DNA from 3 places in the Paenibacillus sp. EKM211P genome. Region 2 is predicted to be linked to each of the others. Evidence: a T-box and tRNA genes for the amino acid it is inferred to sense, from the RefSeq annotation. Region 2 holds a T-box; the other regions hold tRNA genes.
What was found. A T-box is a leader RNA that pairs with one kind of tRNA and senses whether it is charged. The one in region 2 lies ahead of argS (arginine--tRNA ligase), so its partner is inferred to be a tRNA-Arg.
Positions count from the first base shown of each region.

Region 1 (2,271 bases), on a different contig from region 2:
GAAGGTGTCTATAAATCCAGCGTTGAGCAGCTGTGACATGCGGTCTCGTTCCTCGGGCGTGAAGCCAGCATTTCCGTAGTTGGCTTTGGCATTTTTGAGATCGATCTCCTGATGAGCCACGTTCAAGTCTCCGCAAATGATGACAGGCTTCAGAGTGTCTAGTTGTTGCAGATAGTTGCGAAAACGGTCTTCCCATTCGAGCCTGTATGGCAATCGGGATAAATCCCGTTTGGTATTCGGTGTGTACACATTGACAAGATAAAATTTTTCAAATTCCAGCGTAAGGGTTCGACCCTCCGGTTCTTCATTTTCTTCAAGTCCATAATGCACAGAGAGCGGCTTGATTTTGGTGAAAATAGCTGTGCCAGAATACCCTTTTTTCTCAGCATAATTCCAGTATTGCATGTATTCCTCCATGTTCTCCATGAGGATTTGTCCTTCTTGAAGCTTCGTTTCCTGTACGCAAAAAATATCGGCATTCGTTTCTTTTAGATAAGTATAGAATCCTTTGGTTACACAGGCTCTTAAGCCATTTACATTCCAAGATATTAATTTCATTTGAAATTACTCCTTACTACTCCACGCAGTCAAGCGGTGTAATGGGTATATCCTCGATTAAAAGGCTGTCCCAGACAAGCGCTCGAACAGCGCTACGGAAACAGCCTTTTCTACATTAAAATAGGTTGTAATACGATGCTGGGCTCCAACGTTCACGGTGGGTCCTATTTCGCTGGAAAATAAAAAAAGCTTCCTAAATAGGAAGCTTCGGCTATACGTCCCAGGAGGGATTCGAACCCCCGACCGACGGCTTAGAAGGCCGTTGCTCTATCCAGCTGAGCTACTGGGACATAAAATTCAAGCGAATATTAATATATCATATGGATGAAAAAGATTCAAGTCTTATTTTGCATTTATCGTTTATTTGGGCTCTACACCACATAAATTCAGACTACACATCGTTTTTTTTGCCTTATAAAAGGGTATGTTAGAATACAGGTGAATATGTTGAAGACGAGTGGTTGAACTTCGGCTGCTGTTTCTCATATAATCTACAAATACTTAGCTTGCGGAGGAGAGGGGGTGCCTTGAAAATAAAGGACTCCAAGGTGACGACAAAAGAAAATAATATCGTATTGTTTCCGAAGACACTGGACTACTATCAAATTCAACTTACGGTGATGCTTGAAAACGAACGTTACGGAGAGGCGATGGCGATGCTGCGCTTTTTGATGCAGTGTCAGGGACAGGAGCAGAAACAATACGATGAATGGAACGCTCTATCACAATGGTTGGAAGCTGCATTTCCACAGTATGCTGACAGCGGAGCGGTAACGGACAATGTGGAAGAAGACGAAGTCAGTGAAGTTGAGTTGGCTCGCCGTCATGCACGTTTTAAGCAGGAACAGGATGCAGGCTACGGTAACAAGCTTTTGCAGATGGCTATGGATCAACCGTTATCCGAACAGACGATTCTAGCTTTGGAACAGCTATCTTACTTGGAACTGCCGGAGATCGACGATGCTTTGCTTCGCTGGATTACTGAACGGGAAATCCATCCTCTTCTCCAATTCCGTGTTCTACAGACATTGAGACGCCGCGGAATGGAAGGGACGATAGAAATCAGACGAGGGGATGAAAAGACAGAAATCGATATTGAAACGGTTCCGTTACAGCCTGATGAGTTTCCAGAGGCGATTATGCGTATTTTGGAACGGGTAGCCGACCAGACTGAAGTGCATGAGCCCACACTATTCTATTTTGCACAGGAGCTGTGGTCACAGTTTGTGATGGCCGTGTACGGTACGAAAGATTATAGATCAATGTTGGTAGAAGAGGACGGAATGCCGGATATTTGGGCAGCAGCACTCCATCAGACCGTTTCGGAAAGTTTGAACGGGAACAATAATGAAGAAGAAACCCGCGCTATATATGGCATTACAGATGCACTACGCTTCCGTTTTGAGCAAGCATATCGGTCGATGCGATTATTCGTAGCGGCGGGAATGAACACTCCTTAATGACCGGAAACGTTTACCTGTTAAAGCATTCAAGGGCTGCTCTTGAAAAAGACAGTAATGTTAGATATACTATAGTGGTTATTTTGTGTGCGTTGATTGTAATGAAAACTAAGTGAAGATTTTGTTGGAGGGGAAAGCATAAAATGAAAGCAACTTGGGAGAAAATAGAGAAGAACCTTGGGGTTCTTGAAGTTGAGGTAGACGCGGATCGTGTAGCCGCTGCACTCGACAAAGCTTTTAATAAAGTGGTTAA
Region 1 is NZ_JAAMNS010000022.1:48,682-50,952, reverse strand. Features, by position in the region: gene G9G57_RS23400 (exodeoxyribonuclease III) at 1-558, opposite strand, end outside; tRNA gene G9G57_RS23395 (tRNA-Arg) at 775-848, opposite strand; gene G9G57_RS23390 (hypothetical protein) at 1,086-2,018, shown strand; gene tig (trigger factor) at 2,162-2,271, shown strand, end outside.
Region 1: it has a tRNA-Arg gene. The T-box ahead of argS (arginine--tRNA ligase) is inferred to sense a tRNA for this amino acid. The anticodon was not compared.

Region 2 (2,271 bases):
CCAAAGCCAGGTAGTTCCTTATCCAGTAAAGAGGAGATGGCTTCATATGTAGTATCACGCGGAGAAATGCCAGTACCACCTGTTAAAAGTACAGCCTCGATGTCCTCATGTGCTGCAGCTTCGGTTACCAACTGCCGGATACCCTCATAGTCGTCTTTGACGATAACATATCGAACAACCTTATACCCATTCGTTTCTAGTAGTTCCTTGAGCAGTCGGCCCCCAGTATCGGTTTCCATGGTTCGTGTATCAGAGACGGTCACGACCATGCAGTTAACCTGCTGCGGAGACTCCCGTCGGTGCTCCTCTACAGATGTTATGTTCATTACAATCTTCACTCCTTGATTCATGGTTAAGCATATTCTTTTTTTACAATAGAGGAATGACCGACTGGATGCAAGTCAGAAACGAGGGATAAAAAGTTATGTGATTAATATCCTTGCGCTTGCACCTTGGAATATAATACACTTCCTTACATAAGTCGGGATTTTCTGGGTTTATTTTGTTGAAAGCGCGAACATCAATTGATTAATTTCAAGGCTCAGCGGGTAATAGTACAGCAGGATCAACAACTGGGAGGTAATGTATTATGAATCATTCATACCAAAAATGCGTGGATGCTTGCCTGGAATGTATGAACGCTTGCAATGTATGCTATGTAGCAAGTTTGAAGGAATATGATTTAGCTATGCTGCGTGAATGTATTCGAGTGAGTAGGGAATGCGCAGAGATATGTGGGTTTGCTGCTCAAATGTTGCAGCGCGGAACGGATTTTGCCGAGGAAATCTGTGAGCTATGCGCCAAAGCCTGTGAGGTATGTGCTGCTGAATGCAGCAAGCATTCCCATAATCATTGCAAACATTGTGCAGAGGCCTGCCGTCATTGTGTTGAGGCTTGTCGCCAATTGGTGGCAGTGTAATTACATATACAGAACTAGTCCCTGAAGAGGGAATAAAAGGTTGCTTTCTACTAAATAGGTTTGTATAATGGTGGGAATTAACGTCAAGGAACGGGAGAGTAGCAACGGAACCGTATCATTACAGCGAGCCGGAAGAGGTGGAAGCCGGTATGAAATCCGATGTGAAGCGCACCCGGGAGACGGTTGATCCAACGATAAGAACTTCTAGTAGATCAACCCGGCTGACACCGTTATTTGTCAATGGAGTGAAATCGCGATTTGTGTAAGCTAGCTTTATCTACACAACCGATTTACAAAGAGTGGTACCGCGGGGATATCGAAGTTCTCGTCTCTTGATTATATCAAGAGGCGAGGGCTTTTTTTTGTTAGATCCTATAAAAAGAAGGAGAGAGGAACATGTTGTTGATGATTGCTACCCAAGCTATTTTAGCTCATACGGGCTTGGAGGAGAAAGAAGTTTTATCTTTATTCGAGGTGCCTCCGCAGCCTGAATGGGGAGATGTGGCGTTTCCCTGTTTTGTGCTGGCTAAGAAATTTCGAAAGTCTCCACAGCATATTGCAATGGAATTGGCAGAGCTAGTAAGCCATGAAGCGGGTCTAACCGCTACAGCATCGGGTGCCTATGTAAATATTACATTGGATCGATCTGTTCATATTCCACCGATGCTAGCTGAATTGAGCAAGACTGAGTTTCTCAAGCCCAATATTGGGCATGGACAGCGAGTAGTAATTGATATGTCCTCGCCCAATATTGCGAAACCATTTGGTATCGGTCATCTTCGCTCTACTGTTATCGGTGCCGCCTTGTATCGCATACTTGGTGAAACCGGATATGTACCGATTAGTGTGAATCATCTAGGGGATTGGGGAACACAATTTGGCAAGCAAATTGCGGCCTATAAAAGATGGGGTAATGAAGAGCAGCTACAACAGGATCCGATCGGGGAATCATTGAAGCTATATGTCCGTTTTCATCAGGAGGCTGAGCATGACCCGTCTTTGGAGGATGAAGGTCGCGAATGGTTCCGACGTTTGGAGCACGGGGATACTGAGGCTCAACAACTATGGGAGTTTTTTGTTGAAGTCAGTCTGGGTGAATTTGATCGTATGTACCAACGCCTTAACATTTCGTTTGACCATGTGTTGGGGGAAAGCTTTTACAATGATAAAATGCAGGCAGTTGTTGCCCAATTAAGAGCAAAAGGATTGCTGGAGGAAAGTGATGGAGCACTTGTGGTTCGTCTGGAAGACGAGCAGCTGCCGCCGTGTCTTATTTTGAAGAAGGATGGGACTACCATTTATCCCACCCGTGATCTGGCAACAGCGATTTATCGTCATGAAGTGATGAAGGC
Region 2 is NZ_JAAMNS010000017.1:31,781-34,051, reverse strand. Features, by position in the region: gene G9G57_RS20760 (MogA/MoaB family molybdenum cofactor biosynthesis protein) at 1-326, opposite strand, end outside; gene G9G57_RS20755 (four-helix bundle copper-binding protein) at 590-919, shown strand; T-box leader at 997-1,255, shown strand; gene argS (arginine--tRNA ligase) at 1,316-2,271, shown strand, end outside.

Region 3 (2,271 bases), on a different contig from region 2:
TTCCGCACATGTCTATTCATCCTCTCTTTGTCGTGTTCATCCAGTGTTGGAATGAATCAAAAACTAAATCCCCAGTTCATCAGTATATATGCCGAAATGAAGCATAAAATGTCTGTCCGTTCCGAAAACTACAGATGGGGCAACCCGCCTACACGTGAGGAAGGAGGGAGACAATGTACTACATCAAGGATGCCAAAATACGCCGCTTCACTGAACTTGACGGAGTGCGCTGTGCTGAGGTAGAAGTGCGTCCCGGTGCCGCAGATGACCCGGAGCTGCTGGTTTATATCACAGCTACGAATCAGAAGGATGGTCAGCCTGATTATGACATGGTACGGATCATCCGCAATGATGCCGATCTGGAGCTGGATTGGTATGACAATAATCTGCATTCGGCATTTGAAGAAGTGACCGACAAGGCTTTTACGGACTCTACGCACATTACCGCTGGTGAGGAACGGGAAAAGTTCAAAAGGGAGTTGCTCTCCTATGGGCAGCTTAGTACAGAGTTTGCCAAGGAGTTCGGGGCATGAGGATATGGTGTGCACTACCTCGGCTTTTGTTAATTTGGACACCGGCGCCATCGCCAGATCAGCGTGAAAGGAGGGGGAAATCATAGACGGCAAAGCGAAGTATAAGAAAAACAAAGGCAGCAGTTATATTCATAACAATGAGTTCGCGGAAGAAGTGATGGAGAAAAATGTAAGACATGAGGTGCGAAGAAGTCCTAGACGCTTCGGTAATAAATAAACAGTCATAAACTGAGAAACGCTCATTTATAAATGACCCTGAAGAAGCCTCTGTATTCGTCAAAATTGCGAATGCGAGAGGCTTCTTTTGAATTAGGCCGCTTCACGCAGCGTCATGATCCCTTTGTAGATGTTATAGACAAAAACGCCGAGATAGACCACTACGAATAGCATTACAAACCCGATAACCGAGCCTGCATGATTGGCAGTGATAATAAAATAAACTAGCGGAATCGCCGCAATAATGGGGAAAATGTGCGATAAAATGGCTTTTTTCGCGTGTCCCTGAACATATTCGTCCCGGACTGCAATCCACACAATGACCGGCACCAGAAAAGGTGCGAAAAAAATGCTAAAATAACAAAGTGAAGACAAAAGGCCTCTCACGGATTAACCCCTCCTTTTTGGCATCGTTCTTTGTACATAATACCCCGTTAGCGTCCAAATGATTCCTTTTGCAGCCTGCTTTCCTGTATAATGAAAAAATGCTTTTGACAGTTGCCCAAAATGTGATATAATCATTAATGCACTGAATACATAAGGTTTTATGGATTATCATTTTGTCCCAGTAGCTCAGCTGGATAGAGCAACGGCCTTCTAAGCCGTCGGTCGGGGGTTCGAATCCCTCCTGGGACGTATAGCAAAAACTTCCTAATTCAATATTGGGAAGTTTTTTTTGTGTTCCAGTGGGATGAGAACCCCTTGGGGGGACGTCGGAGCTAAGCATCGTTAGCATAAACTTCGCAGTCTCGACCGTAGGGAGAGTATCCCTCCTGGGACGTATAGCAAAAACTTCCTAATTCAATATTAGGAAGTTTTTTTGTGTTCCGGCAGTATCATTGATTCTGGCTTTATACTGTCGCCTTCTCTTTATGAGCAAAAAATTGCGGCAGATGCTCTTTGTGTGCTTCCAGCAATTCATCCAGCACAGTTTGGGCGATATCGCCGCTTGGAACGAGCGGATTCAAGGTGAAGGCTTGCAGTGCTGTCGCATAGTCACCAGTGACCGCCGCTTCAATGGTCAGTTCTTCCATCGCCTTCATGACTTGCAGCAGTCCCCGTTGTGCTGGAGGGAATTTGCCAAAGTTAACAGGCTCCGCACCATGCGCGCGAATGACACTAGTTACTTCGATGGCGCTATCATAAGGGACATCATCAATCGCACCGTTGTTACGCGTACTAACTACCATCAATGTGCCTTTGTTGTTATAAATAGAGTTGATGATTTCACAGGCAGCATCGCTGTAATGCGCACCGCCGCGTTTGGATAATTCCTCTGGTTTGTAATCCAGATTCGGATCTTTGTACAATTCAAACAGACTTTCTTCCAGACGTTTGACGACTTGGCCCCGAGTTCCTTCGTTTTTGGCCTCCTCTAATTCTTCCTTAAGCATGTTATCGGTCATATAGTAATACCGATGGTAAGGACAAGGTAGCATTTTCAATTGACGAACCTGATCATACAGGAAGCGCATGTTCTTAATATTTTCAACGACCTTCTCCGGTTTTGCGCCAGGCGCAT
Region 3 is NZ_JAAMNS010000023.1:51,198-53,468, forward strand. Features, by position in the region: gene asnB (asparagine synthase (glutamine-hydrolyzing)) at 1-10, opposite strand, end outside; gene G9G57_RS23780 (hypothetical protein) at 174-533, shown strand; gene G9G57_RS23785 (DUF4870 domain-containing protein) at 843-1,136, opposite strand; tRNA gene G9G57_RS23790 (tRNA-Arg) at 1,312-1,385, shown strand; gene G9G57_RS23795 (6-phospho-beta-glucosidase) at 1,601-2,271, opposite strand, start outside.
Region 3: it has a tRNA-Arg gene. The T-box ahead of argS (arginine--tRNA ligase) is inferred to sense a tRNA for this amino acid. The anticodon was not compared.